3 regions of the Bradyrhizobium sp. 155 genome follow, and region 2 is predicted to be linked to each of the others. Evidence: predicted binding sites of a transcription regulator. Region 2 holds the regulator's gene; each other region holds the start of a gene.

Region 1 (7,034 bases), 1.7 Mb from region 2:
ACCGCGCTAGCCTTCACCCCCAGCCCTCACCCCGGCATGTCCGACGGCCTCACCGAAGTCAGCGGCGGCTGCGGACCCGGCTGGCACCTGACGGCCAACGGCCTGTGCCGGCGGACCATCGTGCCCTACGCCCATCCACCCTATGCCTATGCGGCGCCTCCCTATCCTGGGGCCTGTTGGTGGACCAGCACGCCATTCGGCGTGCGGAGGGTCTGCGCATGGTGAGACCTGTACAGCTACGGGAGCTGCGACGCGCGATCGCGGCCATCATCGCCGCGTTGGTCGCGATATCGTCCGCGGGCGCCGCGTCCGCCCAGCAACCGCGACAGGAGATACGCCAAGCGTGCACCGCGGACATGCGCGCGCTGTGCTCCGGCATCATGCCGGGAGGCGGCCGCGTCAAGCAGTGCATGATCGAGCATTTCAACCAGCTGTCGGATGGCTGCAAGAGCGCGCTGAAGCAGGCGCAGGCGTCGAAGCCATAGGGCGTGCCTCGCGGGAGTGCGCGTGGGGCTCGCAGACGCGATAAGTGCCGCGAGCCCTGCGGTGTCGCACGATATACAGGCGAGGCCGGCAACCCCATGTTTGCCGACGACCGGCAGCTGTGGTCTGGTCGACCAACGGAACACTTCGGGGATTCGCTGCTGATGGCGCAGGACGCTCACACCGCAACATCATGGCCGCTGTTTCGCTCACTCGCGTCCTATTCGCTGCCGGGCGATTTGATGGCCGGCCTGACGCTCGCGGCAATCGCGATCCCAGAGCAGATGGCCACGGCGCGGCTCGGCGGCTTCGCGCCGCAGATCGGCTTCTTCGCCTTCATGGCGGGATCGCTCGGCTTTGCGATGCTCGGCGGAAACCGCTTCCTGTCCTGCGGCGCCGATTCCACGATCACGCCGATCTTCGCCGGCGGGCTGGCGGCGCTGGCCGCCGCCGGCTCGCCTGAGTATCAGGGCCTCGCGATCGCGCTGGCACTGATGGTCGGCGCAATGATGCTGGCCGGCGGCGCCTTCCGCCTCGGCGGCATCGCCAATCTCTTGTCCGTGCCCGTCATGGTCGGTTTCCTCGCCGGCATCTCCGTCCACATCATCGTGTCGCAATTACCGGGCGTGCTGGGCCTGGACTCGCCGAACGGGCCGACGCTCGATCGCATCGGTGTGCTCGCAAGCGAGCTCGGCCGCACCAATCCCTTCACGCTATGCATCGGCTTCGGTGTGCTGGCCGTGGTCTTCGTCGCCGAGAAGATCAGCGCAAAAATTCCGGGCGCGCTGATCGGGCTCGTCGCCGCGACCCTGGCCACGATCGCGCTCGGCCTCGAGAGCAAGGGCGTCAATGTCGTAGGCCTCGTGCCGGGGACGCTGCCGCGGCCGACCTTCCCCGAGCTTGCACCGGAGCAATGGGTCCGCCTCGTGCCGCTCGCCTTTGTCATCACGGTCGTGGTGATGGTGCAGACCGCGGCGACGACGCGCTCATTCCCGTCCGATCCCGACAAGCCGGCCGATGTCGATCGCGATTTTCTCGGCGCGGGCGTAGGCTGCGTGCTGTCGGGCCTGTTCGGCGCGTTTCCGGTCAACGCCAGCCCGCCGCGGACGGGCATTGTCGCCGAGACCGGCGGACAATCGCAGCTCGCGGGTCTCGCCGCCGCTGCGATCGTGCTGGCGCTGCTCGCGTTTGGAACGGGATTGCTGCAGCACGTTCCAGACGCAGCCCTCGGCGGCATCCTGCTGTTCGTCGCGCTGCGCATCATCCGCGTGAAGCAGATCGTCACGATCTATCGCCAATCCCCCAGCGAATTCCTGCTGATCGCCGCCACCGCCGCGCTGATCATCGTGCTGCCGATCCAGCAAGGCGCGTTCCTCGGCATCGTGCTGTCGCTGCTGCACGGCATCTGGAGCACGACGCGCGCGCGGCTGGTCGAGTTCGAGCGCGTGCCGGGCACCACGATCTGGTGGCCGGCACATCCGCACATCGCCGGCGAGCGCATCGCCGGCGTCGCCGTGCTCGGGCTGCAGGCGCCGCTGTCCTTCCTCAACGCGCCCGGCTTTCGCAGCGACGTGATCAAGGTGCTCGGCACGATGCCGCCACAGCTGCTGGTGCTGGAGGCGAGCGGCATGGTCGAGATCGACTTCACCGCCGCGCAGATCCTGCTGGACGTGTTCAGGGCGTGCAGCGAACAGGGCGTCACCGTCGCGCTGGCCCGGCTGGAATCAGTGCGCGCGCAGGACGCGTTCGAGCGGTTTAGATTGTTCGACGCCCTGCCGAGAGAGCGTGTCTTCCACAGCGTCGACGAGGCCGTGCGGAAGTTGGCGCGATAACTGGGCTCACTGCGCCAATGGCGGGTGATCGCGCTGGATCGTTTCGCGGATCCAGCTGGCATGGATCGCGCGAAACAGGATTTGCGCCGTCTTGAGGTCGTTCGCCTTCATGCAGAGATCGACGATGCGACGGACTGCGTCGTCGCGCATCAGTCCATCCGAGATCTTCATCGCGATTTCCATCGCGACTTTCGCCGCGCGCTCGTAGCGCTCGCTGTCGCGCTTGTCGCTGCGCGCGCTACCTGCCGCGCTCGCCGCAGCGGCGTCACAGATCGCACGGATGCGCTCGGCGGCCTCGATGTCGCCGAGCGGCCGTTCGATCGCTTCGTCCCAGACGTCCTGACGCGTCTTGCGCGCGAACCACTGCATTGCCTGCTCCGTGGTGAGGGAGCGAGCATAAACGGCGGCCACGCCGCGCGCTACGCCTCCGGTACGATCTTCCCGGGATTGAAGATGTTCTGCGGATCGAGCGCCTTTTTCAGCGCCCGCATCGCGTCGATCGCCTCGGGGCCGAGCTCCGCCTTGAGGTATTTCTGCTTGCCCTGACCGATGCCGTGCTCGCCGGTGCAGGTGCCGTCCATCGCCTGCGCGCGCTCGACCAGCCGATGCATGAACTCCTCGCCGCGCGCCATCTCGTCGGCATCGTTGGTGTCGCAGACCAGCGAGCAGTGGAAATTGCCGTCGCCGACATGGCCGACGATCGGCGACAACAGGTTGAGGCGCTTGAGATCTTCCTCGGTCGCGCCGACGCATTCGGCAAGCCGCGAGATCGGCACGCAGACGTCGGTCGCGACCACCCCGATGCTGTCGCCGGGCCGCAGCGCTTTCACCGACCAATAGGCGTCGTGCCGCGCCTGCCACAGCTTTGTGCGATCCTCCGGCTTGGTGGTCCAGGAGAAGTCGCCGCCGCCGCAATCCCTGGCGATCTCGCCGAAGGCCTTGGACTGTTCGGCGACCTCGATCTCGCTGCCGTGGAATTCCATCAGCAGCAGCGGCGTTTCGGGCAGGGTCAACTTCGAATAGGCGTTGCAGGCCCGCACCTGCGCGGCGTTGAGCAGCTCGATGCGCGCCACGGGAATGCCGGTCTGGATCGCCAGGATCACGGCCTGACACGCCCCGTGCACGGTCTCGAACGACACCGCTCCGGCCGCGATCGTATCGGGGATGCCGCGCAGGCGGATGGTCAGCTCCGAGATGATGCCGAGCGTGCCCTCGGCGCCGACGAACAGATGCGTCAGGTCGTAGCCGGCGGATGATTTCTTCGCACGCGTGCCGGTCGTGATGATCTCGCCGTCGCCGCGGACCACTTTCAGCGCCAGCACACTGTCGCGCATGGTGCCGTAGCGCACCGCATTGGTGCCGGAAGCGCGGGTCGAGGCCATGCCACCGAGGGAAGCGTCCGCGCCGGGGTCGATCGGGAAGAACAGGCCCTGGTCGCGCAGATGCTCGTTGAGCGCCTTGCGGGTCACCCCGGGCTGGATCACGCAGTCGAGGTCCTCGGCATGCACCGCGAGCACCTTGTTCATGTCGCGCAGGTCGATGCAAATTCCGCCGGCGGGTGCGTTGACCTGGCCCTCGAGCGAGGTGCCGGTGCCGAAGGCGATGACAGGCACGCCGTTTTTCGCGCAGATCCGCACCACGTCCTGGATGTCGGCAGTCTCCTGCGCCATCACCACGCCGTCCGGCGGCTGGTTCACGATCCATGTGGTGGTATGGCCGTGCTGCTCGCGGACGGCTTGCGAGGTGATGAGGCGGTTGCCGAACCGCGCGGCAAGTTGCTCCAGCGCGCTCGCGAGGGCTTTCGGCGCCGGCCGCGGCGGATTATTGGTGATGGTCGTACCCACGGACGTTCCTCCCGACGAGACGAACCGTGGCAAAGGACATCTCACCGGTCAAGTCAAGCGACCGGACGCATAGCTGGGGAAGGACACATGCCGGAGACTGCTGCCACAACGATCGAGGGCGTGCCGTTCCGCTCGTCAATCATGCAGATCGAGCCGCAATGGATCGACTACAACGGCCACCTCAACATGGCCTATTACAACGTGATGTTCGACCGCGCGATCGACCAGATGTGGCTGACGCTCGGGATCGGACCGGGCTACATGAAGGAGCGCGGCGGCTCGACCTTCACCGCCGAATGCCACGTGCGGTATTTGCGCGAAATCCACCTCGACGATCCCGTGCAGGTCTCGGTCTGGCTGCTGGAAGCCGACGACAAGCGGCTGCACACCTTCCAGGAGCTGCGGCACGCGACCGAAGGATGGCTGTCCGCCACATCGGAAAACATGTCGCTTCACATCGACATGGGCTCACGAAAGGTGGCGGCTTTTCCCCCAGACATCCGTGAGCGCATCGCAGCGGTGGTCAAGGCCCACAGCGCCGTCCCGCGGCCCGAGGGCATCGGCCGGAACGTGGCGATGCCCTCGAAGCGGTAAGCGCGCTAAACCCTGTTACGACCCCGTGCCAGTCCGACAACGGCCGAGACCAGGAACAACACGACTGCGATGAAGAAGATGATCTTGGCGATTTCGATCGACGCGCCGGCGAGGCCGCCAAAGCCCAGGATACCGGCGATCAGGGCGATAACCAGAAACGTAACTACCCAGCTAAGCATGATCCGAACCTCTGTTTCGATGTCTGTCTGCGATCGGCGCGGCTGACGCGCCTCACTTGCAGAACCAATCGCCAACTCGGAACAATGGTTCCGGGCCGCTGAAGCCGGAAATTCGCCTGACCGACAGGAACAAATTGGCTTTCGGCGCACGTGGAAAACCCCTGTCCGCGGCCCCATATAGGGACCAATCCCTGTTAAGAAGGCTCCCCTTTCACCACCCCGCGGTGCCAACGTGGGGCAAATGATTCGCATGACCGAGCCGAGCAAGATCACGTCCCAGAGCGTCCCCGACCACCAGCCCGCAGCCGGCGGCATCGCCGCGCGTGCGCGCGCCTCGGTAGGCCCGCAATACCTGTCCGGGCTCAATCCGGAGCAGCGCGAGGCTGTGGAGACGCTGGACGGGCCGGTTCTGGTGCTGGCCGGCGCCGGCACCGGCAAGACCCGCGTGCTGACCACGCGCATCGCCCACATCCTGAGCCAGGGCCGCGCCCGCCCATCCGAAATCCTGTCGGTGACCTTCACCAACAAGGCCGCGCGCGAAATGAAACATCGGCTCGGCCAGATGCTCGGCCATGCCGTCGAAGGCATGCCGTGGCTCGGCACCTTCCACTCCATCGGCGGGCGCATCCTGCGCACCCACGCCGAGCTGGCGCAGCTCAAGTCGAACTTCACCGTGCTCGACGTCGACGATCAGGTCCGACTGCTCAAGCAGCTTCTGCAAGCCGACAATATCGACGACAAGCGCTGGCCGGCGCGCATGCTGGCCGGGCTGATCGACGGCTGGAAGAACCGCGGCCTGACGCCGTCGCAGGTGCCGTCGGGCGAAGCCGCCGTGTTCGCCAACGGCAAGGGCGGCAAGCTCTATGCGAGCTACCAGGAGCGGCTGAAGATCCTGAACGCCGCCGATTTCGGCGATCTGCTGCTCGAGGACATCCGCATCTTCCGCGAGCACCCGGATATCCTGCGGCAGTACCAGCAGCGCTTCAAATTCATCCTGGTCGATGAGTATCAAGACACCAACGTCGCTCAATATCTGTGGCTGCGGCTGCTGTCCCAAGCGCCGACTTCTTTTGCCTCTCCCCGCGTGCGGGGAGAGGTCGGATCGCCCGGCAGCGCAATTGCGCGCCCGAGCGATCCGGGTGAGGGGGACTCTCAGCAAGCTGAGCTCGTGGAGGCAGCCCCTCATCCTGACCTTCTCAGCGCGAGCGAAGCTCGTCGCGACCCCGCAAGCGGGGAGAAGGAGCAGACGCGCCACGTCAAAAACATCTGCTGCGTCGGCGACGACGACCAGTCGATCTATGGCTGGCGCGGCGCGGAGGTCGACAACATCCTGCGCTTCGACCATGATTTCCCCGGCGCCAAGGTCATCCGCCTCGAGCGCAACTACCGCTCGACGGGCCACATCCTCGCCGCCGCCTCGCACCTGATCGCCCACAACGAGGGCCGGCTCGGCAAGACGCTGCGCACCGAGGACCAGGACGGCGAGAAGGTCACGGTAACAGGCTCTTGGGATTCGGAAGAGGAAGCCCGCGGCATCGGCGAGGAGATCGAGCAGATCCAGCGCCAGGGCGACAAGCTCAACGAGATCGCGATTCTGGTGCGCGCCTCCTACCAGATGCGCGAGTTCGAGGACCGCTTCGTCACGCTCGGCCTGCCCTATCGCGTCATCGGCGGCCCGCGCTTCTACGAGCGCGCCGAGATCCGCGATGCGCTGGCTTATCTCCGCGTCATCAATTCACCGGCCGACGATCTCGCCTTCGAGCGCATCGTCAACACGCCCAAGCGCGGCCTGGGCGATGCCACCGTGCAGATGCTGCACGATCACGCCCGCAAGCGCCGCATCCCGCTGTTCGAGGCGGCGCGCGCGGTGGTCGAGACCGATGAGCTGAAGCCGAAGGCGCGCGGCTCCTTGCGCGACGTCGTCGCCCAGTTCGACCGCTGGCGCGCCCAGCGCGAGGTCACCTCGCACACCGAGCTCGCCGAGATCGTGCTCGACGAGAGCGGCTACACCGAGATGTGGCAGAAGGACCGTTCGGCGGACGCCGCGGGTCGGCTCGAAAACCTCAAGGAGCTGGTGCGCTCGATGGAGGAGTTCGAGAACC
Region 2 (7,034 bases):
GATCCCTCCGCCGGCACCCGCAAGATCACGTTCGGTCGTGAGCTCTATATCGAGCAGGACGACTTCATGGAGAACCCGCCGAAAAAGTTCTTCCGTCTGTCGCCGGGCAACGAGGTGCGGCTGCGCTACGCCTATTTCGTCAAGTGCACCGGCGTGATCAAGAACGATGCCGGCGAGGTGGTGGAGCTGCGCTGCACCTACGATCCCGCGACCAAGGGCGGCAACGCGCCCGATGGCCGCAAGGTCAAGGCCACCATGCACTGGCTGCCGGCGGCGACATCCGTGCCCGCGGAAATCCGCATCTACAATCAGCTGTTTGCCAAACCGAGCCCGGACGCCTCGAACTTCGCCGCCGACCTCAATCCGCAGTCACTGGAAATTCTCGCTAATGCCCGCGTCGAGGCATCGGTCGCGGAAAGCAATTCGACCGAGCCGATGCAGTTCGAGCGCCAGGGCTATTTCGTGCGCGACAAGGACTCGACGTCCGACAGACCGGTATTTTCCAGGACTATCGGTCTGCGCGACACGTTCGCGAAGGAAGTTGCCAAAGGCTGAAAAGAGCTGCGAGACCACAATGAGCAACGAAGCCGACGCTATCGTTTCCGGCATCATCGCGAAATGGCGCGCCGGCTTCGCCACGCTCGATGCGGCCGCGCTCTCATCGCTCTATGCGAGGAATGCCTTCTTCTTCGGCTCCAACCCAAAGCTCTACCGGGGCAGGGCCGGCGTCGCAGACTATTTCAACGGCCTGCCGCGCTGGCGCAAGCCGAGCGCGGTGTTTTCCGAGGTGACGGCGGCGCAGGCAGGTCCTGATCTGATCAATATGGCCGCGACCATCTCGTTCGATCTCGCCGGCGAACGCCCCGATTTCTCGGTCAAGATGAGCTGGGTCATCATGCGCGAGGACGGCGAGTGGAAGATCGTCAATCACCATGCTTCGTCGCAGGCGCCGCTGATCTGACGAGCGGGCACACGGCTTCGTCATTCTCGTGAGAGAACGAACGTGCTCCCCGCGCGTTGGGGTGGGTCCAACAAGGAACCCACCATGCAGAACATCGCAGAGCATATGGAAGTGATCGGCGCCGACGGCGTCCACATCGGCACCGTCGACAAGGTCGAAGGCAATCGCATCAAGCTGACCAAGAAGGACAGCGGCGAGGGCAGCCACAAGGGCCATCATCACTTCATCGACAAGGGCCTCGTCGCCGATATCGAGGGCAACAAGGTCAGGCTGTCGGCCAAGGCGGATGTGGCCGTGACGATGGAAGAGGAAAAGTAGCGGCCGCGCCCCTTCGTTCCTGATCCGTACCGCTATCCGCCCACCTGCACGTTCCGGTAGCTTCTGGCTTCGTTGCGTATCATCGAGTGCAGGGAATGGCGGAGCCGGGCCGGTCGGTACGATCGCAGGGGATCGCGGGGACGTGGCCCGCGGGCCGCGCCGCGTCCGCGGGCGGCCTCGCGCCTCCAGGCCTCGACCTCTGGACATCGCTGGCCGAGACCCTCCGCGCCTGGCTGCGCGCCGAGGCGGGCGCCGGGCGGCTGTTGCCGTGGGTGCCCGTCGCGTTTGGCTGCGGCATCGCGCTTTATTTCTCTGCCGATCATGAGCCGGTGCTGTGGGTCGTTGCCACGACCGCCATCGCGCTCTGTTGCGGCGGAGCCGGCTGTTCGCCCCGGCCATCATGATCGCGGCGGTCGCGGCCGGCTTTGCCGTCGCAACCTGGAAGACGGCGCGCATCGCCCACCCGGTGCTGGCAAGGGCGCTCTATTCGGTGTCGTTGTCGGGCTTCGTCGAGGCTCGCGACATCCGCGAGCGTACCGATCGTTTCGTGCTGCGCGTCACGGCGATGGAGGCGCAGCGCAGCGACGTCAGGCTCGAGCGCGTGCGCCTGTCGGTCCGCAAGGGCACCGCGCCGGAGGTCGGTAGCTTCGTTCAGCTGAAGGCACGGCTGATGCCGCCACTCGCGCCGGTGCGGCCCGGCAGCTACGACTTTTCGCGTGACATGTTCTTCCAGGGCATCGGCGCCTCCGGCTTCGCGATGGGCGCCATCACGGTGGCGTCGCCGCCTGAGACCGGCGGCTTACGGCTGCGTTACGCGGCCTTCATGCAAGGCCTGCGCGATGCGATCGATGCCCGCATCCGGGCGACGCTCGACGGCGACAATCGGGCGATCGCGACCGCGCTGCTCACCGGGCGGCGCGATGCGATCACCACGCCCGTCAACGATGCGATGTTCATCTCCGGCCTCGGCCACGTGCTCTCGATCTCCGGTTATCACATGGCCGTCGTTGCCGGCGTCGTGTTCTTCGCGGTGCGCGCGCTGCTCGCTCTGATCCCCGGATTGGCGGCCGGCTTCGCCATCAAGAAATGGTCGGCCGCCGCCGCGCTGGTCGCCGCTGCGTTCTACCTGCTGCTGTCGGGCGCGGAGGTCGCCACGCAAAGGTCGTTCTTCATGACGGCGGTGGTGCTGATCGCGGTGATGGTCGATCGCCGCGCCATCACCTTCCGCACGCTTGCTGTGGCTGCGCTGATCGTGCTGGCGGTCGCGCCGGAAGCGCTGGTGCATCCGAGTTTTCAGATGTCGTTTGCGGCAACGCTCGGCTTGGTCGCACTGGTGCAGATCGGCATGCCCAATTTGTTTGCCTCGCCGGACAATTCGGCGACTGCGCGCATTGCGATGTGGGGTGGGCGCGAGATTGCGATGCTGTTCATGGCTTCGCTGATTGCGGGACTTGCGACGACGCCCTATGCCGCCTTTCATTTCCACCGTGTCACGCCGTTCGGCGTGCTCGCCAATCTCGGCGCGATGCCGGTGGTCTCTGCGCTGGTGATGCCGGCGGGGCTGTTGGGGCTGCTTGCTGCGCCGTTCGGGCTGGACAGCGTGTTCTGGTGGCTGATGGGGATTGGCATCGAGTGGATGGTCGCGGTCTCGCGCTGGGTCGCGGCCTTGCCGGGCGCGGTGGGCCGCATCCCGGCGTTCGGGATCGCGCCGCTGATCGCGGCGAGCCTGGGAATCATTGTGCTCGGCTTGTTGCGCACGCCGCTGCGCTGGTCCGGCGCCCTGGTGCTGCTGGCAGCGATCCTCTGGGGACTGTCGGCGCGGCAGCCCGACATCCTGATTGCCGGGGATGGCGCCAGCGTCGCGGTGCGGGGCAGGGACGGATATCTGCACCTGATCAGGACGAACAAGGACAGCTTTCTGCTCAAGGAATGGCTCGCTGCCGACGCCGATCCGCGCGATGCGGGCAGAGCCTCGCTTGCCGATGGCGTGTCCTGCGACGAATCCGGCTGCGTGACGCCACTGGCCGACGGGAGGCTGGTCGCGCTGGCACTGCGCGTCGACGCTCTCGCGGACGATTGCAGTCGGGCCGCGCTGGTGGTGACGACTCGTCCCGCACCGCCTGATTGCGCGGCGATGGTGGTCGATCGGCAGCGGCTCGCCAGCCAGAGCGCGCTGGCGCTGACGCAGCGTGGTGACGGTTTTGTGGTTCAGGCAGTGAGGGCGAGAGGCACGAGCCGCCCCTGGTTGCCGGCCGGCGCCGGCGAGGGTGATTTCGACGGCAGCCTCGCGCCAAAGTCGACCGCGCCTCGCATCAAGGACGCAACGCCGGCGGACACCGACCTGCAAGCCGACGATTGATCTGATGGTGCGGAGCAACGCAGTGGTTCGGTGCGTCCGTTCGGATTAGCGGGGTGCAAACCACACCATCTCGCCGGCCACGGCCGGCGATGGCGATTTAATCCTGACCTCCGACTTCGTAGCCGGAGGGCGGCTCTGTCAGCCGATCGGCAGGTGCGTGACGGTCGGCTGCCTGTCGGCGGTGATCTGCGCCTTGTGCTCGCGCTCGGTGACCGACTGAGTCACCGGCAGTTGCAGCACCGTCGCGCGCTGGCCTTCGACGAGCTGCGTCACCAGCACGTATTTGCCGTCGGGGAATTCGATCGCATCATGATGGCGGTCGGGAACGTGCGGATCGATCTTGCCGAACTTGCCCACGCGGGAATTGATGGTGCGCGTCCAGATCCAGCGATTGTCGTAGCGGACGTCGTCGGCGAAGGCGAGCTCCGTCCCCGGCAGCAGGCAGACGGCAACAGACGGATCGGCTGCAGAGGCGAAGCCGCGCGTCGAGGTGCCGCGGAAGCTTGTCGTGACGATCGTCTCGCCGACTTCGGCGGGGCGCGACGCGACGGCATGTAGGCTGTAGTCACACATCGGGTGCTCCTCATGCTGGGATAGCAACCCGCGTCTCTTATCGAGGCGCAGGCCTCTATCAGAGTGGAAGCACGAACGCTCTGCTTGGTTGTGGGCAAATCTGCGGCTGGCTTCCGCAAGCCGCGATCACATTATCTTTCCCGAATTCAATAGGAACAAAGCTCGCCGCGATGCATTCGGGAGGCGCGTACGCGAACATTGCCAACTTGGCTGCAACGGCCGAACTTGACCGCTGGTCGCTGTTTCCTCGAACAACCGAGCCGCGAAGCGGTGCTGCTTGAAGCGGTGCTGCTTCGTCGGCGTGGCGAGGAGCCAGCGTTGGAGGAGGGGCCGGATAGTCTGTGCAGAACCAGAAAGGCTATCCAGCCGGAGCGGACGATGATCCGCTCCAATCTCTGACCGGCGATGTCGATCGGAAGCGCGCGAGGCGCCAAGCACCTCCGGCATGAAGTGCTTCCGATATGAAGTACTGCCGATAGAAAGACTCCCGGTATCAGTACTTCCGGTAAAGCCCGATCAGCTTGCCCTGAATCTTCACCCGGTTGGGCGGCAGGATGCGGACCTCATAGGCCGCGTTGGCGGGCTCGAGCGCGATCGAGGCGCCGCGACGGCGGAAGCGCTTCAGCGTCGCTTCCTCGTCGTCGATCAGCGCCACCACGATGTCGCCGGTATCGGCGCTCTCGTTGCGCTGGATCAGGGCCATGTCGCCGTCGAGAATGCCGGCTTCGACCATCGAGTCGCCGCGCACTTCCAGCGCGTAATGCTCGCCCGAGCCGAGCATGTCAGGCGGTACGCTGATAGTATGGCTGCGGGTCTGCAACGCCTCGATCGGCGTGCCGGCCGCGATGCGGCCCATCACCGGCACCGCGACGGGACGTTCGCCCTCGTCAGCGGGCAGGCTCGCGCTCGCACGCACCTTGCCGAGATTGCCCTCGATGACGCTCGGCGTGAAGCCGCGGCGGCTGCCAGCGGCTGCCTGGAGCTCCGGCAGCTTGATGACTTCAATCGCACGGGCGCGGTTGGGCAGGCGTCGGATGAAGCCACGCTCCTCGAGCGCCGTGATCAGGCGATGGATGCCCGACTTCGAGCGCAGATCGAGCGCATCCTTCATCTCGTCGAAGGAGGGCGGCACGCCGCTTTCCTTCAGACGTTCACTGATGAACCGCAGAAGCTCGTATTGTTTGCGCGTTAACATCTCGACCAAAGTCCCCCGGTTGATGTCGTCCGATTCCGAGACGCTGAATTCGGCCATAAGCCGCTGCATGCTCGAAACAAATCATGAACAGACACTATATGTTCGATACATGTTCCGCAACTGCTTAATTTACCGTGAACAGAGCAAAGTGCGCGGAACGCGCGTTGCGGGGGCGCTCAGACGGGGAGCCGCAACACTTCGCAAGCCGTGCCGGCTTCGGCCTTCGGCGCGAATGGTGCGCGGACGAGAAGTACCTGTGCTGCAGCGAGATTCGCAAGCAGCGAAGAGTCCTGATGATTGACGGGAACAACGACGCGTGTGCCATCGTCACGCTCCTCAAGATGCGCGCGCAGATAGTCCTCGCGCTGGTCGTTGGCGCCGACGTCGCGGCCGAGCACGGCGCGTTCACGGCGATGGTGAATCACTGAACGGCCCGACAGGGCGCGAATCAGCGGCACCATGAACAGGAAAGCGCACACGTAGGACGATACGGGATTGCCCGGCAGGCCGATCACACCCATTGCGCCGAGTCGCCCGTGCATCATCGGCTTGCCTGGCCGCATCGCGATCTTCCAGAACGCCATCGCGATGCCTTCGTCCCGCAGTGCCTGCTGGACCAGATCGTGGTCGCCGACCGATGCGCCGCCGGTCGTGATCAGGACGTCGGCGCCGCTCTCGCGGGCGCGGCGGATGCCGGCGGTGGTGGCCTCGAGCGTGTCGGCGGCAATACCGAGGTCGATGGTCTCGGCGCCCTCGCTGCGGGCGAGCGCGTGCAGGGCGTAGCCGTTGGAATAGACGATCTGGCCGTGGCCGGGCGTGGTGCCCGGCATCACCAGCTCGTCGCCGGTGGCGAGAATCGCGACCTTCGGACGCCTGACAACGGCAAGGTGCGGATGATTCATCCCGGCGGCGAGCGCGAGGTCTCGCTCGGTCAGACGGCTTCCCTTGCGCAGGAGCACGTCGCCCTCGCGGAAATCGACGCCGGCGGGGCGGATGTGCCGGCCGGCGATCGCGGCTTCCTTGATCGTGATGCGCTTGCCGGCGGCGACCGTGTCCTCCTGGATCACGACGGCGTCCGCGCCAAAGGGAACGACGCCGCCGGTGAAGATCCGCACGGCCTCGCCGGCTCCGACCGTCCCCTCGAACGGTCGGCCCGCTGCGACTTCGCCGATGACGGTGAGCTCCGAATCGATCGTCGCGGCATCGGCCGCGCGCACCGCGTAGCCGTCCATCGCCGACATCGCTTGCGGCGGCTGCGTGCGCCGCGCCACGACGTCACGCGCGAGCACGCGATGGTAGGCCTCGTCGAGGGAAATCATTTCTTCCGGCAGCGGCTCTGCACCCGCCAGCACCGCGGCAAGCGCGTCAGAAACCGGCATCAAGGCCACGGCGAAAACTCCTGCTCGGCACGTTCGGGCGAATGTTCCGCACGTCTTCTAGCCGAGCGCAGGCGCAGAGGCAAAAGCGGCTGAGCAGGCACAGTCATCCCGCCCCTTCACATTGTTCCGGAAGGCAGGATCAAGCGCGTCGCGGCATGATCCGAAGGAGGTCACAGATCGGCAGGAGAGTGGTCATGGAAGCGACGAAAATCATGGCAAGGCGAGAACGCGCCATGGCCTGAATCGATC
Region 3 (7,034 bases), 3.1 Mb from region 2:
GGTTGGCCGTTTCGATCACCTTGGTGACGCCATCATACCAGGAGTTGGTGCGCTCGATCTTGCGCTCCGCGCGCGGGCGCTTGGCCTCGTCGTAGAACAGCTGGAACTGCGGCGCGGCGGCGCTCCAGCCCTGCTTCAATGTGCCAGCGAGTTCGTCGCGGCGGGCGAAATCGACGGTGGCGAGCGCGGCGCCGATGGCGTCATAGCCGCCCTGCTCGGCCTTCTCCGCCGCCTCGAGTTTTGCTCGCGGATCATCCTCGCCGAGGATCGCGCTCTGGGCATCGCCGCGATTGTTGCGCAGCGCCAGCACGCCATGGAAGATCGCCTTGTCGGCCGCGGCAAGCCGCGCGGTCTCGAGGCTGTCGCTATAGCGGCCGAACGCCCCAACCATCTGGATCGCCGTGGAGGCCAGCGCACCCGCAGCCAGCAGGGCCATCAAGGTCAGAAGGAGCGAACTTACCGATTTCTTAAACATTGCCATGGTGTCGGGGGCCTGGGTCGGGGGCCTATTCTTTCGAGCGCCACCTTGCCCGCGACATGCCAATGTTCCGTTAAGGTTTTAATCGAATGGGCGTGAGTTTCCGGCCCGACGAGCCTCAGCGCAGTCCCGGATATCACGCAACCTTGGTGAAATCCGGCGGGCGGCGTTCCGCGAACGCCGTGAAGGCCTCGCGCGCCTCAGCGGTGCGCAGGCGCAGCCCGAACTGCTCGCCTTCGGCATTCATCTGCGCGACCAGCGTCTCGCCGTTGCGCATCAGCTTCTTGGTGGCGGTGAGTGCGCCGGCCGGCTGACGGGCAAGACGCTGCGCCAGCGCGAGCGCCTCGGCATCGAGCTTGTCGAGCGGCACGACGCGGTTGGCGAGCCCCCATTCCAGCGCGGATTTGGCCGGCACCGTCTCGCCCAGCGCGAACATCTCGTAGGCCCGCGCATAGCCGATGCGCGCCGGCATCAGCAGGCTGGAAGCTGCTTCCGGCACCAGTGCGAGGCTGACGAAGGGCGTCGACAATTGCGCGTTGGCGGCAAGCACGACGAGGTCGCAATGCAGCAGCATCGTGGTGCCGACGCCGACGGCGCGGCCCTGCACCGCGGCCACCAAGGGCCGGGAGCAGCGCGCCAGCGACTGGATGAAGCGCACGACGTTGCGGCTTCCTTCCGACTTGCCCGCCGCGACCGCCGCGAACTCGCCGACATCGTTGCCGGCGGTAAACATGTCGCCTTCGCCGCGGATCAGGATCACGCGGACCGACGGATCGTGCTCGGCTGATTCGATGGCATCGGCGAGCTTGCCGTACATCGCATCCGTCAGCGCATTCTTCTTGTCGGGGCGTGCCAGCGTGAGCGTGAGAATTCCGCCGTCGTTCCGGATCCGGACGTGCTCGGTCATGGGTCTCTCCTCTATTCCTATGGATCTCTAGAAAGCTCTGTTGAAAGCTGTCTTGGAAACTTGTCCTGAATGCTGGTCAGCCAGCGCGCGACGATATCGATCTCCGCACTGGTGAATCCGTCCGTCAACGCCGCGTTGACCCGTGCCGCGCTGGCCTTCGCCTGCGCCAGTGCCGTCCGCCCCTTCGGCGTCAGCCAGACGCGCCAGGCGCGACCATCCTCGTGATCCGCGCGCCGCTCGACCAGTTTAGCCGCCGCCGTACGGTCGACCAGCCCCGAGATGCCGGCCGGCCCCATGTCGAGCGCCGCGCCCACCTCACCCATCAGGACGCCGTTCTGCTTGCCGAGGATGAACAGCAGCCCCGCTTGCGCCGGCGTGACCTCGCTCGAAGGCTGCGCCGCCATCCAGCGCTGCACGCGCCGCTGCGCCACGCTCAACAGGTAGATCAACCGATGGTGTCTCGCGCCCTCGTCTTTATTTCGCATGCGAAATAGATAATCGAGGCGGATCAGATTGTCAAAGGACGGCAGCTGGACATGTGCCGCGGCAGTCGTCGAGGAACAGGGCGGCCCCGGCGCACCAGGACCTCACCCACCAATCGCAATTAGCCGCCGCCGTCACGCTTGACGGCCGCTTCCCTTTATGTTCTCTATTCGTTCTATTCAATCATAGATTGTCCCGGAGGCCTTTCGTGATGAACAGTATGCGTGGCGAGAACCAGCCGACCCAGCTCATAATTCATAATGACGATGATACGCCGGACCAATTCGTGATGGATCTGCTTCGGCAGGTTTTCGGCAAATCAGACCGTGAAGCGACCGCGCTGATCACCCAGATCGAGCAGAAGGAAAAAGCGGTTTGCGGACCTTACCCGCAATCGGTTGCCGAAGCCCTTTTCAAATCTGCGCAACAATCCATCGAATTGGCCGGCCACCAACTGCAGGTCACGCTAGAGGCGGTCAAGAGTCCTTGCGAACTCTGTGGCAAGCCTGAGGGACAGACCGACGTTCGTATCGGCAGCCGCACGGTCTGGCTGTGCAGCGAATGCATGCGTGCGGCGGATGAGCCCTCGAACGAGCGAGAGGAGAATTTCGACTTTGCATGCGACATTCTCGATTGGCACCTTGCCAGCACTGCGCGCAGCAAACTCGTGACCACGATCCGCCAATTTCCCGGCCACATGCGGGTCGATCTCCAGGCCGCCGTCGACCGGCTCTTCGGCAAGGCCATCCGGCTGGTGGGACTGAACGAGGAGCAGCGCTACGAAACGCTGTCGATTCCACGACTGCTCAAGGAGGGCCGCTATGCGATCGCGATTGCCCCGCTGCAATATTCCGACGTCGACGTAGGCGAGAAGAGCCCGGTCAAGTGTCTGGATAACGGGCTGTGGCTGTGTGAGCAGGATCATCTCCGCTATGCGGTTTTGCTCTGCGCACACCGCGAATACAGTCGCGAGCCCGGAATTCGGATCGAAATCCTGGTACCCTCAGGTTCCGCAGGCGCGGCTCTCGTCCAGCAATGCTTCAGTGAATTGGAAGAAGCCGTACAGGCTGCGCGGACCTATCGCGGCAAGATCCTGTCGCTCGATGCCGATTCCGACTATCGCGGTCGCTCGCGCGGCATCACGGTGCATCGCTTGCCGCAGGTCGCGCGCGACGAGGTGATCCTGCCGGAGCAGACCCTGCGGCTGCTCGATCGCAACGTTCTGACCTTCGTCAACACCCGAGACCAATTGCGCCGGCTGGGTCAATCGACACGCAAAGGCATCTTGCTGTACGGGCCGCCGGGCACTGGCAAGACCCACACGATCCGTTATCTCGCAACGCATTTGCCCGGGCATACGACGCTGATCATCACGGCCGAGCAGATCGGTCTGCTCGGCGCCTATATGAGCCTGGCACGGTTGCTCCAGCCGTCGATGGTGGTGATCGAGGATGTCGATCTCATCGCCCGCGACCGCGATGACATGGGGCCGTGTGAGGAATCCATGCTGAACAAGCTGCTCAACGAGATGGACGGGCTGAAGGAAGACGCCGACATCCTGTTCGTCCTGACCACCAACCGGCCGGAGGACCTCGAGGGAGCTCTCGCGGGTCGCCCCGGCCGCATCGATCAAGCCATCGAAGTGCCGCTGCCAGACGAGACCGGCCGCGGCAAGCTGGTCCGGCTCTACGGCAGGGGATTGCCGCTCGAGGGGGCCGTGATCGCGGAGGCTGCCCGACGCAGCGAGGGCACGAGTTGCGCCTTCATCAAGGAGCTGATGCGGCGGCTGGCGCAAGGAAGCATCGCGCGGGACGGCGGCAACACCGTGATCTCGGCCGATATCGACGAGGCGCTTGACGACATGCTGTTCTCCGGCGGCCGGCTTAACGCGCAGCTGCTCGGCGGCGCGCAGGCAATGGCCACCGGGTGACGCTCCGAAGTGGCGCGCCTGCTACGGCGCGCACATGAAGCTCGACGCCTCCGTCACTGGGCCGCTCTTGTAGTGCGGCCAGGCCGGCCAGCGGCACAGCGGCAGCGCGCGAAGCGTCGCAAACGACGGCGCCTCGACCTTCTGCTCGGTAACTTCCAGATCGCCGGGCGCCCTGCCCTTTTCGACCCAGTCGACCAGCACGCTCAGCATGTCGACATTGGCCGGCGCGCCGGAGCCGACATGGTCGACCCCTGGCGCGGTGTAGAGCCGCGCGAACTCGGCCGTCTCGGCTTTGCCGACCTTGCGTTCGACGTTCTCGAAATAGCGGATGCCGGCATAGGGGCTTTGCGCGTAGTCCGCCATATGTTCGAGCATGATCAGCCGGCCGCCGCGAGCGCGGAAGCGGCTGAGGTCGGGGTCGGTGGAATCCATCAGGCTGGAGACCTCGAGCAGCCGCGCCTTGTGCGCTTCGGGCTTATACGTCGTCACGTCGAGCTTGGGATCGCGCGCGAACACGTATTGGATGCCGCCGGCGCCGTAGATCCAGGCGATGCCATTATTGGGCGCGGGCGGCTGCGCGGGAGGCGCCGTGCCAAGCCACCACGCGACCCAGCCGCCGGTCGGGCCGACCGCCGGCGTGTCCTCGCCCGACACGCCCCAGCCCGGATAATCGTCGAGGCCATTGGCGAGCGCGAACGGGAATTTGTAGGTCGCATGCAAGGTCTCGATCGCCTTGATCTGTGCGTCGGTGAGGCACTGATCGCCCGTCTTGCCGCTCGCGCAACGCAGCGTCTCCACCTTGAAGGCCGCCTTGCAGGAAACGGGATCTTGCACCAGCGCGTCATCGGAGCCGTCGGCCTTGTCGCAAGCGGCCCGCACGGCATCGCCGACTAGCTTCACCTGCGCCGGATTGATCCAGCCATCACCCATGGTCACGAGCCCCGAACGCGTGCCGGCATGCTGCAGGCCGACCCAGTTGATGACGGGCACGCGAGCAAAGATGCCGTCGAAATCATCAGGGTAGCGCTGCGCCATGGTGAGGCCTTCGCGGCCGCCTTCGGACGACCCCATGAAGTACATTTTCTCCGGCGCCTTGCCGTAAGCGCGCTGCATCAGCGCGACGGCGGCATCGCGCACCTTCTTGTAGGCGCGATGGGCGAAATTCTCGAAGGCTTCGTCGTTGAGCGCGAACAGCTGCGGCGGCTCGCCCGGCTTGGACTCGTGACCGGAATCGGTGCCGTAGGTGACGAAGCCGCGCGCGAGCGGCGACGGCTTGTCGAAGGGATAGGCCGGCGGCAGCGCCAGGCCCGTGATCAGCACGCCATTGAATCCGCCGCCGCCATATTGCAGCGAACGGCCGTTCCATTCGACGGGCAAATTGACCTGAAACTTGATCGGCGGCGCCTTGGGATCGGTGGGATCGATGTGGCCGAGCACCTTGCAGAAGCCGGGATTGGCGGGCGTGACGCGCCCCGACGGCGTCGGGCCGCGTTCGGCGACGGCCAGTTGCGACGGCGCCAGCAACGTCGCCGAATCCACCTTCACGGCGTCAGCGCCGCCGACGAGGCCCTTGCAGACAGTGTCCGCATCCTCAGTCAGCGTCACCGCTGAAGCGGAATTCGCGCCCAGCGCGCCCGCTGCGCCCACCAGCAATGCGCACAGCTTCACATGGATTTGCGCCATCGTTTCCCCCTGAGTTTCTGTTCGTTATGTCAGCAGGCCGCATTCAAGGCGCCCTGCGGCCGCTCGTCAATGCAGTGCTAGTGCTCAAACACCAGCCGCGCGCCGACGGTGCCGTCGAGGGCGCGGATCTGCTGGAGCAGCGCGCCTGAATCCTGGCCGCCGAGGTCGGCATCGAGCACGACGTAACCGAGGTCGCCGGAGGTCTCCAGATACTGCGCAGCGATGTTGATGTCGCGCTGGAGGAAGACCTCGTTGAGCCGGCGCAGCATGCCGGGCACGTTGCGATGGACGTGGCTGAAGCGCGCGCCGGAGGGACGCAGATGCAGCTGCACTTCCGGAAAATTCACCGCGCCCGTGGTCGATCCGGTGATGAAAAAGTCGACCAGCTTGCGCGCCACCTCGCCGCCGATGCGCTCCTGCGCCTCCTCGGTCGAGCCGCCGATATGCGGCGTGAGGATGACATTGCCGAGGCCCTGCACCGGGCTGTTGAAGCGGTCCGAATTCGAGGACGGCTCGACCGGAAACACGTCGATGGCGGCACCCGCGAGATGGCCGTCGCGCAGAGCCCCCGCCAGTGCATCGAGATCGACGACGGTGCCGCGGCTGTTGTTGATCAGAAGGGAGCCGGGCTTCATCGCCCGCAGCTCCTTCTCGCCGATCATCCCTGATGTCTCCGGCGTCTCCGGCACGTGCAGGCTGACGACATCGCTCTGCGCGAGCAGCTCCTCCAGCTTCTCGACTGGCTCGGTGTTGCCGTGGCGGAGCTTGTCGGTGCGGTCGAAATAGATCACGCGCATGCCGATCGCCTCGGCCAGGGTCGAGAGCTGCGAGCCGATATTGCCGTAGCCGATGATGCCGAGGGTGCGGCCGCGCACCTCGCGGCTGCCGGTCGCCGACTTGTCCCAGCCGCCCTCATGGGCCGACACCGAGCGCGGGAAAATGCGCCGCAGCAGCATCACGATCTCGCCGATCACGAGCTCGGCGACGCTGCGCGTGTTGGAGAACGGCGCGTTGAACACCGGAATGCCGCGCTTGCGCGCCGCCAGCAGATCGACCTGGTTGGTGCCGACGCTGAAGCAGCCGACGGCGAGAAGCTGGTCGGCCGCTTCCAGGACCTGATCGGTGATCTGGGTGCGCGAGCGGATGCCGAGCAGCGACACGCCCTTGAGCGCCCGCCGCAAATCCTCGCCGTCCAGCGCCTTGGTCAGGCGCTCGACATTGGTGAAACCCGCCGTTCTGAACAGGTCCACGGCGCTGTCATTGACGCCTTCGAGCAGCAGCGCCTTCGCGCTCCGCTCAGGGCTTCGGCCTGGGACTGACATGAAATCTCCGTGGGTCACAGCTTCGCCGCAGCTCATAGACCGCGGGGGATGCGCAGCACAATAGGGTTCGGATACGGGGAGAAGATGGCGGAGCGGTCGTCAGATCACGTAAAACCCGTGCGTCCCGTCCAGACGCAATTGTTCGACCAGGCCATATTCCCAGTCGAGATAGGCCTGCATCGCGCGTTCGTCGACGCCGGTGCCTTCATAGGGGCGGCGGTAGCGGTGGGC

What was found. The regulator LexA, encoded in region 2, represses DNA repair genes until DNA is damaged. The targets are predictions, from matches to a motif close to TGTTCNNNNTGTGTTCNG.
Region 1: a site for LexA is predicted at 4,992-5,009, ahead of IVA93_RS09300 (ATP-dependent helicase). Genes of this name have one in related genera too.
Region 3: a site for LexA is predicted at 2,029-2,046, ahead of IVA93_RS02515 (ATP-dependent Clp protease adaptor ClpS). Genes of this name have one in related genera too.

What each region holds. Positions count from the first base shown of each region.
Region 1 covers NZ_CP064704.1:1,911,488-1,918,521, reverse strand. Annotated here, with positions in the region: gene IVA93_RS09335 (GCG_CRPN prefix-to-repeats domain-containing protein) at 1-225, shown strand, start outside; gene IVA93_RS09330 (hypothetical protein) at 219-485, shown strand; gene IVA93_RS09325 (SulP family inorganic anion transporter) at 648-2,315, shown strand; gene IVA93_RS09320 (hypothetical protein) at 2,322-2,684, opposite strand; gene IVA93_RS09315 (FAD-binding oxidoreductase) at 2,735-4,159, opposite strand; gene IVA93_RS09310 (thioesterase family protein) at 4,247-4,753, shown strand; gene IVA93_RS09305 (DUF1328 domain-containing protein) at 4,759-4,932, opposite strand; gene IVA93_RS09300 (ATP-dependent helicase) at 5,174-7,034, shown strand, end outside.
Region 2 covers NZ_CP064704.1:3,638,057-3,645,090, forward strand. Annotated here, with positions in the region: gene IVA93_RS17720 (glutamine--tRNA ligase/YqeY domain fusion protein) at 1-555, shown strand, start outside; gene IVA93_RS17725 (nuclear transport factor 2 family protein) at 575-961, shown strand; gene IVA93_RS17730 (DUF2171 domain-containing protein) at 1,046-1,279, shown strand; partial or broken gene IVA93_RS17735 (ComEC/Rec2 family competence protein) at 1,375-3,638, shown strand; gene IVA93_RS17740 (hypothetical protein) at 3,777-4,211, opposite strand; gene lexA (transcriptional repressor LexA) at 4,705-5,406, opposite strand; gene IVA93_RS17750 (molybdopterin molybdotransferase MoeA) at 5,583-6,794, opposite strand; gene IVA93_RS17755 (hypothetical protein) at 7,033-7,034, opposite strand, start outside.
Region 3 covers NZ_CP064704.1:524,405-531,438, reverse strand. Annotated here, with positions in the region: gene IVA93_RS02530 (methyl-accepting chemotaxis protein) at 1-481, opposite strand, end outside; gene IVA93_RS02525 (enoyl-CoA hydratase) at 615-1,385, opposite strand; gene IVA93_RS02520 (MarR family winged helix-turn-helix transcriptional regulator) at 1,403-1,870, opposite strand; gene IVA93_RS02515 (ATP-dependent Clp protease adaptor ClpS) at 2,080-3,798, shown strand; gene IVA93_RS02510 (tannase/feruloyl esterase family alpha/beta hydrolase) at 3,820-5,481, opposite strand; gene serA (phosphoglycerate dehydrogenase) at 5,559-6,803, opposite strand; gene IVA93_RS02500 (rhodanese-like domain-containing protein) at 6,903-7,034, opposite strand, start outside.